One region of the Acidovorax sp. LjRoot66 genome, then DNA from elsewhere that is predicted to be linked to it. Evidence: riboswitches for the same ligand, from Rfam matches in the RefSeq annotation. Region 1 holds a riboswitch; the other holds the start of a gene.
The links. Region 1 has a riboswitch for cobalamin ahead of ACSQ3Y_RS23830 (TonB-dependent receptor domain-containing protein). Riboswitches for the same ligand answer to the same signal wherever they lie in the genome.
Positions count from the first base shown of each region.

Region 2: it holds a riboswitch for cobalamin, as region 1 does, so the genes downstream of both, ACSQ3Y_RS20205 (TonB-dependent receptor) here and ACSQ3Y_RS23830 (TonB-dependent receptor domain-containing protein) in region 1, are expected to answer to the same signal.

Region 1 covers NZ_CAXUQU020000001.1:5,064,597-5,069,000, reverse strand. The annotation lists gene ACSQ3Y_RS23855 (sulfite exporter TauE/SafE family protein) at 1-812, opposite strand, end outside; gene ACSQ3Y_RS23850 (ankyrin repeat domain-containing protein) at 906-1,493, opposite strand; RNA gene ssrS (6S RNA) at 1,607-1,788, opposite strand; gene ACSQ3Y_RS23840 (cell division protein ZapA) at 1,891-2,307, opposite strand; gene ACSQ3Y_RS23835 (hypothetical protein) at 2,304-2,528, opposite strand; cobalamin riboswitch at 2,565-2,803, shown strand; gene ACSQ3Y_RS23830 (TonB-dependent receptor domain-containing protein) at 2,891-4,404, shown strand, end outside.
Region 2 covers NZ_CAXUQU020000001.1:4,295,092-4,299,495, forward strand. The annotation lists gene ACSQ3Y_RS20200 (lytic murein transglycosylase) at 1-1,344, shown strand, start outside; cobalamin riboswitch at 1,371-1,597, shown strand; gene ACSQ3Y_RS20205 (TonB-dependent receptor) at 1,679-3,835, shown strand; gene ACSQ3Y_RS20210 (PepSY domain-containing protein) at 3,845-4,404, shown strand, end outside.

The DNA.
Region 1 (4,404 bases):
ATACTTGAGAGGCCTTTGTAGAGCATGTACGCGGCCAGGCAGAACAGCAGGCTGGCGAATACGCGCTTGAGCTGCTTGACCGGCAGGTTGTGTGCAGCCTTGGCGCCCAGCGGTGCGGTGAGCACGCTGCACACCGCGATCACGGCCAGGCCGGGCAGCCAGATGTAGCCCAGCGAGGCGGGCGGCAGGTTCTGCACCGTCTGCCCGCTGACGGCATAGCCCACCACGTTGGCCAGCGCGATCGGAAAGCCCAGTGCGGCGCTGGTGGCCACGGCATTGTGGATGGCCACGTTGCACCAGGTCATGAAGGGCACGCTCACGAAGCCGCCGCCGGCACCCACCAGGCCCGACAGGAAACCGATCACCCCACCCGCGGCCAGTTGCCCGCCGGTGCCCGGCATCTGGCGCGTGGGCGCGGGCTTCTTGTCCAGCAGCATCTGGCTGGCCGAGAAGCTCACGAACAGCGCGAAGAAGATCGCCAGCGACGAGCCCTTGAGCAGCGCGAAGATGCCCAGGCTGGCCGCGAAGCCGCCGATCACGATGCCCGGCGCCAGGCGCTGGACGATGTCCCAGCGCACCGCACCGCGCTTGTGGTGCGCGCGCACGCTGGAGATGGAGGTGAAGACGATGGTGGCCATCGAGGTGGCGATGGCCATCTTCACTGCCAGGTCCGGCGCGACTTCGCGTGCGCCCAGGATGTAGGTCAGGAAGGGCACCATCAGCATGCCGCCGCCAATGCCCAGCAGCCCCGCGAGAAAGCCCGTGCACAGGCCGAGGACGCCGAGTTCAACGATCAGGAGGGGGTCGAGCATGGGGAGGTGGCAGATGGAAATGGAGGGGGCGGGAAGGTGCTGCAATGCGGCAGGAATTGTAGAGCGCGGGCTTGTCGGCTGCAGGCGGTCTGGCTACTTCGCCTTGCCCGGCCGCGCTCCATGGCGACGCAGCAGCGCCACCTTCGCGGGCTCCTGCCTCGTGAGCGCTACATCCAGCGGTGTTTCGCCGGCCTTGTTGGCCGCATTCGGGTTGGCGCCCAGCTTGAGCAGCTGCGCCATCACGTCCTGCATCTCCGGGTGCTCGGTGGCGGCATGCAATGGGGTGTTGCCGCCGTTGTCGCGGGCCTCGATTTTTGCGCCTGCTTGCACCAGCAGTTTTGCCATCTCCGGGTAGGCGGCCAAATGAAGCGGCGTGGTGCCTTCGCTGTTGGCAGCATTCACGTTGGCTCCTCGCTCGATCAGCAGGCGGGCCATGGCGGTGTGCTCCTCGCCGGCCACGCCGTGCAGGGGCGTGAAGCCCCATTGGTCCCCCCGGTTCACGCTGGCAGGGTCGCGGGCCAGAAGCCGTTCCACTGCGGCTCGGTCATTGAACACGGCGGCGTCGTACAGCGTGGCATGGCGCGCGGATGGGGCTTTGCCGGTCTGCGCCAGTGACGGCAGCGCGATCATGGCGACCAGTGTGCAGCAGATGGCAAAGCGGGTGGAGCGGTGGGCTGGCATGGATTGGGGGCGACCATCGCAGGATACCGAACTGCCCGGACGCATCGCATGGGCACAGGAATCGGCGCCCGAAAAAAATGGCTGCCGGATCGCTCCGGCAGCCATTTCTGGAATAGGTGTCTGCGGCATTGCTACCGGACCCTCATCCTGAACCGGGGGTTCAGGTGGGCGAGGGCAGCCAGGTGTTGGGTTCATCTGACGCGAGATGATCACGCTCCCCTGGCGATGTACCAAGCCCGTGCTCGTTGAGCATTGGTTCAAGGAAATATAAGACCCGGCGGCACCGCAGACACCTTTATTGTAGGCGCTGAAAATGCCCTTTGCAGCCGTTAGGCGATGTAAAGAAAATCTCCAGAATGTGTGCCGCTGATAGCGTGCGGCGCGGCGCTTTCTGGCCCTACAGCAGCCGACCGTCTTCGCCCAGGGCCTGGTCCAGGCGCTGCACCAGGCTTTGCAGGCGCAGGGCCTCGTCCGCATCGGGTGGCAGCAGCGATTCCTGCACGCCGCTGGCGCTGCGCCGGGGCGGTGGCGCCGGCATGTCGTCGCCCATTGCCATGGGGGTGGCCATGGGCACAGGGTGGGGGTGGTCGGCCGCCTCGGCGAGGTCGGCGGCTTCGCGGTCGGCGATCTCGAAGGCGAGGTTCAGTGCGGCCAGCACCGCGATGCGTTCACGGGCACGCACCTTGCCGGCATCGCGGATGCGCGTCATGGCGGTGTCCACGCGCTCCACGGCGTCGAGCAGCCGGCTCTCGTGCCCCTCGGGGCAACTGAGCAGGTAGCTTTGCTGCAGGATCTGCACCTCGATTTGCTTCATGCGGCGTCTTTCGCGGGAGGGGCCTGGGGCAGGCGCTCGAGCAGGGCGTCCACGCGCGAGCGCGCTGCGCTCAGGCGGGATTTGAGGGAGTCGCGCTCCTGGGTGAGTGCGGCCACCTGCTCGGACAGCAGGGCGTTGGTGCGCTGCAGTTCGGCGTGGCGCACCAGCAGGCGCTCCACGCGCTCGGCGATCTGGTCAGTGGTCGATGGTGTTGTTGCCATACAGCCACCGATTGTAGGACGGCGGGTTGTAAACGGTCGTAAAATCACCGGGTTGGTGCTCGCGGTGTGGTTCACATGCTGCAGTTCAACGGGAAGCAGGGAGGTGGCGCCACGCATGGCGCGCCGAGCCTGCGCTGCCCCCGCAACGGTCAGCGGACGAAGCCTTCGGGCTTCTCTCTCCAGCCACATGCCACTGGGTGCCTTGAACAAGCACCTGGGAAGGCGTTGGGGAGTGTTCCGCCAGCCCGGATACCGGCCAACACGGTGGTTGCATGCGCCCTGGATTGCAGGGCACGCGCAGCCGTATCACCCATTTCGCTGGCGGGAGGCCGGCACGGGTTTGTTTGCTGACGATTCGCCCCATGAAAATCCGTACCCCCCGTGCGTGCCTTGCTGCGTCCATCGCCAAGCCCCTGTGCCTGCGTCCCGCCCTGGTGGCGTTGGCCGTGCTCGGTGCCTGCGCCGCCCAGGCCCAGCAGGCCGGTGCCAATGGCGCTGTGCTGTTGGCGCAGAACCTGCGCGCGCCTTCGCTGAGCGAAACCGTGGTGACCGCCACGCGCACGCCGCAGCCCCTGTCCGACCTGGTGGCCGACGTGACCGTGATCGACCGCCAGACCATAGAGACCAGCGGCGCCACGGGCCTGGCCGACGTGCTGGCGCGTGTGCCCGGCATCGAGATCTCCCGCAACGGCGGGCCCGGCACCACCACCGGCGTGTTCCTGCGCGGCGCGGAGTCGCGCTTCACGGCCGTCTACATCGACGGTGTGCGCATGGACTCGCAGTCCACCGGCGGCGCGGCGTGGGAGTCGATCCCGCTGGCGCAGATCGACCGCATCGAAGTGCTGCGCGGTCCGGCCGGCGCGGTGTATGGCTCCGACGCCATGGGCGGCGTGGTGCAGATCTTCACCAAGCGCGGCGAGCAGGGCGTGGCGCCCTACGTGGGCATCGGTTTTGGCAACCACGGCACACGCAAGGCCGAGGCCGGCGTGAGCGGTGCCAGCGGCACCATCGACTACGCCTTCGGCATTGCGCGCGAGGAGAGCAAGGGCTTCAACGCCCGTACCATCGCCACGCAGAACCCCGACCGCGACGGCTATGAATCCACCTCGGCCAGCGCCCGTGTGGGCCTGCAGGTGAACGCCACGCACCGGCTGGAAGCCACGCTGCTCGCCAACGACCTGGACAGCGGCTACGACAGCGGCCTGGGCAAGGACGACCGCAACCAGCACCAGCTGCACGCCCTGGGCCTGAACTGGCAGGCGCAGTGGACCCCGCAGTACAAGACACGCGTGCAGATCACCGACTCGCGCGACGAGTACCAGACCACGCCGGCCTTCTACCTGACCGAAACGCGGCTGCGCGGCTACCTGTTCCAGAACGAATGGCGCCAGGGCCCGCACCTGGTGACGGCCGCGCTGGAGCGCCGCGAGGACCGCCTGGACAACGCCCCCATCGACCGCAAGCGCTCGCAGGATGCGCTGGCACTGGGCTATGGCTACACCGCCGGCGCCCACACCTTGCAGGCCAATGTGCGCCACGACTCGGACAGCGAGTTCGGCGGCAAGGGCACGGGCAGCCTGGCCTATGGCTACACCTTTGCCCCGCAGTGGCGCGCCACGGCCTCGGTGGGCACGGCCTTTCGCGCACCCACGCTGTACCACCGCTTCAGCGAGTACGGCACGGGCAGCCTGAACCCCGAGAGCAGCCGCAATGCCGAGCTGGGCCTGCGCTGGGCACAGGCTTCGAGCAGTTTCTCGGTAACCGCCTACCGCAACCGCGTGCAGGACCTGATCGTCTTCGGCCCCGCCGGGCGCTGCCCCTCCACGCAAGGTTGCTATGCGAACGTGGCGCGCGCCGAATACAAGGGCGTGACCTT
Region 2 (4,404 bases), 770 kb from region 1:
CCCATTTCGCTTGCCCCCTATTCTGCCCGCCGCTTCTTGCATGTTGCGCCCCGCGTCGCCCTGACTGCTTTGGCCATGGCCTGCGCTCTCGCCCTGTCAGGCTGCGCCACACCGCCTGCCCCCACCGCGCCGGCTGCGGCTGCGGCTGCGGCACCACAGCCCACGGCTCCAGCATCCACAACCCGCGCCCCAGTCACCACCTCTGCGATCCAGGATGCCGAGCAGTCCGGCTTTGCCGCCTGGATCGCCGGCTTCTCGCGCGAGGCCTTGGCTGCGGGCATTCGGCCGGCCACCGTGCAGCAGGTGCTGGCCCATGCCACGCTGCAGCCGCGCGTGATCGAACTCGACCGCGCCCAGCCCGAATTCAACCGCACGCCCTGGGCCTACCTCGACAGCGCCGTGTCGGCCCAGCGCATCGCCCAGGGCCAGGCCAAGCGGGCCGAGCACCAGGCGGCCATCGACGCCGCAGCCACACGCTATGGCGTGCCCTCCTCCATCATCACCGCCATCTGGGGCATGGAGAGCAACTACGGCAGCAACTTCGGCAGCTTCCGCGCGGTCGATGCGCTGGCCACGCTGGGCTTCGAAGGCCGCCGCGCCGCCTGGGCGCGCAGCGAGCTGCTGGCGGCCCTGCGCATCCTGGACCAGGGCGACATCAGCGACGAGCGCATGGTGGGCTCCTGGGCCGGCGCCATGGGCAATACGCAGTTCCTGCCCTCGGTCTTTCTGGCCTATGCGGTCGATGCCGATGGCGACGGCCATCGCGACATCTGGGGCAGCATCCCGGATGTGGCGGCCTCCACCGCCAACTTCCTCGCGCGCATGGGCTGGCAGGCCGGCCAGCCCTGGGGCGTGGAGGTGCGGCTGCCGCTGGGCTTTGACTACGCGCGTGCCGAGCAGACGGTGCGCCAGACGGCTGCCCAGTGGGCTGCCGAAGGCCTGCAGGGTGTGGACGGGCAACCGCTGCCCGCGCTGGAGGCCGCCTCCATCGCCACGCCGGCCGGCGCACGCGGCCCGGCCTTTCTCGTGGGGCCGAACTTCCGCGCCATCCTGCGCTACAACAACTCGGTGAGCTATGCGCTGGCCGTGGGCCTGCTGGCGCGCCAGATCGACGGCGGCAGCGGCGTGGCCACCGCCTGGCCGCGTGACCTCGCGCCGCTGTCGCGCAGCCAGATGCAGCAGTTGCAGACGCTGCTCAACCAGCGCGGTTTCAACGCCGGCACGCCCGACGGCGTGATGGGCCCGGCCACGCGCGCCGGGCTGCGCCAGTACCAGCAGAGCCTTGGTGCGGTGGCCGATGGCTACCCCACTGCCGAGCTGCTGCAGCGGCTTGCAGCGCCCTGAACGCAGCACTGACCGTTAACAACCGCATACAATCGCGCCCTGTTGGTGCTCGCGGTCCTCTTCTGGAACGCAGTTCAACGGGAAGCAGGAGGGCTTTGCAACAAGCCTGACCTGCGCTGCCCCCGCAACGGTCGGTGGAAGAGCCTTACGGCTCGGCATCCTTCATCAAGCCACTGGGCGCCAACGGCGCCTGGGAAGGCAAGGGACGCTTTTTCCACCCAGCCCGGATACCGGCCAACGAAGTGGTCTGCAGGCATGCCCATGGCGTGCGGCGAACCGTTCAGTCCAGACCCGGCGGGGATGCCGGGGAGGACGCCCCTGTATCCGTTGCCCCATGAATCCCCACTTTTGCCGCCCCTCGGCCGGGCATGCGCCCGCGCGCTTCCATGTCTCGTGCCTCTACGGTGCCGTTCTCACACTGGCTGCTGCCACGGGCGCACAGGCCCAAACCGCCACACTGGCCCCGGTCACCGTGCAGTCCGGTGCCTTCATCGAAACACCCCAGACGCTGACCACGCCCACCAGCACCGGCAGCCGGCTGGGCCTCACGGCGCTGGAAACGCCGGCCTCGATCGAGGTGCTGGAGGGCGAGACCATCCGCCAGCGCGGTGACCAGTCCATCGCCGACGCCGCCTCCCGCGCCACCGGCATCACGCAGACGGCCTCGGCCGCCGGTGGCGCCCTGGTGGCGCGCGGCTTTGCCGGCAATACCTCGGTGATGCGTTTGTACGACGGCACGCGCCAGTACGTCTCGGGCGGCACCGTCACCTTCCCGTTCGACCCCTGGCAGGCCGAGCGTGTGGAGGTGCTGCGCGGCCCCGCCTCGATCATGTATGGCGAGGGTGCCATCGGCGGCGCCATCAACACCGTGCCCAAGAAGCCCACGCGCGGTGCCATTTCCAACGAGGTGCGCCTGGCCTACGGCTCGCAGGACACAGTGCGCACGGCATTCGGCAGCGGCGGCGCCATCAACGAGCAGTGGTCGTACCGGGTGGACCTGTCGCACAACCGCTCCGATGGCCATGTGGACCGCGGCGGCTCCAAGTCGCTGGTGGCCGCAGGCGCCCTGCGCTTCGATGCCACGCCCGACCTGCGCTTCACCCTGTCGCACGACTACGGCAACCAGGAGCCCGCGCCTTACTTCGGCATTCCACTGGTCAACGGCCGCATCGACCCGGCACTGCGCAAGGCCAATTTCAACGTGGCCGATGCGTACCTCAAGTTCCGCGACCAGTGGACACGCCTGGATACGGAGTGGACGCCCTCCTCGGCCCTTACCCTGCGCAACTCGCTGTACCGCATCGCCTCGGACCGCCACTGGAACAACGCCGAGGGCTATGCCTACGTGCCCGCCACGCGGCGCATCACGCGTTCGGGCTTCATCGGCATCGACTACACGCTGGACCAGGTGGGCAACCGCTTCGACGCCACGCTCAAGCAGCCCATCGCCGGCCTGCCCAACACCCTCACGGTGGGCTTCGACGTGAACCGGCTCGAATACGCCAAGACGCGGGGCGACGGCGCGGCCGCGCAGTCGCTCGACCCCTACCAGTTCGTGCCCGGCAACTTCCCCACCACGGGTGTGACCGTGGGTGAGCTGTTCAAGGCCCAGACCGATACGCGCTCGCTGTTCGTGGAAGACCAGCTGCAGCTGACCCAACAGCTGTCCTTGGTCACGGGTCTGCGCTGGGATTCGATTGCCTACGGCAAGCAGGATTCCAAACGCATCGACCCCGATGTGAACAAAAGCTTCAACCACCTGTCAGGCCGCATTGGCGCGGTGTATGCCGTCACGCCGGTCACGTCCGTCTACGCGCAGTATTCGACGGCGGCCGACCCGCTGGGCGGCGTGGTCAACACCTCGGCGCAACAGAGCCAGTTCGACCTGGCCACGGGCAGGCAAGCCGAAATCGGCTGGAAGCAACTGTTCGACGACCGCAAGGGCGAGTTCACGCTGGCCGCCTACTGGATCGAGAAGAAGAAGCTGCTGATCCGCGACGCGGTGGACCCCAACCTCTTCCAGCAGGTGGGCGCCCAGTCCTCGCGCGGCATTGAGGCATCGGTCAGCTATGCGCCGGTGTCCACCGTGCGGCTGGACCTCAATGCCGCCGTGCTGGATGCGAAGTTCGACGACTTCAACGAAGTGGTCAGCGGCCGCGTGGTCTCGCGCAACGGCAACACCCCGCCGGGCGTGCCCGAGCGCACGGCCAACGGCTGGGTGACCTGGGCCTTCATGCCCGCGTGGGAGGTGGGCCTGGGCGTGCGCTACGTCGGTGCGCGCAAGGTGGACAACGCCAACAGCAGCAGCGCGGCCTCCTTCACCGTGGCCGACGCCAGCCTGCGCTGGGCCGTGCGCCCGGGCACGGTACTGGCCCTGCACGTCTACAACCTCACGGACCGCATCTACGCGCAGACGCTGTACAGCGGCAACAACCAGTGGATCCTCGGCCGCCCGCGCTCGGCGGAGCTGTCGGCCCATGTGCGCTTCTGATTGCGCAGCGTGAGCCCCGCGCTGCACGCCCTGTGGCGCCCGCTGCGGCGGGCGCTGTACTTCACCCACCGCTGGCTGGGCATCGCTGGCTGCATCCTGTTCGTGCTGTGGTTCGTGTCGGGGCTGGTGATGCTGCATGTGCGCTTTCCTGCGCTCACGCCGCAGGAGCGCATCGATGGCCTGCCGGTGCTGGACCTCGCGCAGGTGACGGTCACACCGGCCGAGGCGCTGGCGCAGCTCCAGCTGGCGGCACTCCGCAGGATGGCGCTGGAGCAGAGCCTGGATGCGCCCGTATGGCGCGTCATCGACGTCAAGGGCAACCACCACGTGGCTTCTGCATCGGCCACGCCGCTAAGCGCGGTCACGCCCGAACGCGCCGAGGCCATTGCACGCGGATTCGCCCGCTCGGCGACGGCGCGCTACCTGGAGACCAGCTTCGATGACCAGTGGACCCTGCCCAATGCCAACAGCTTCGACAAGGCGCGGCCGCTGCACCGCGTCGCCATCGACGACGGCGCAGGCACGGAACTCTACGTGTCGCAGAAGACGGGCGAGGTGGTTCGCGACAC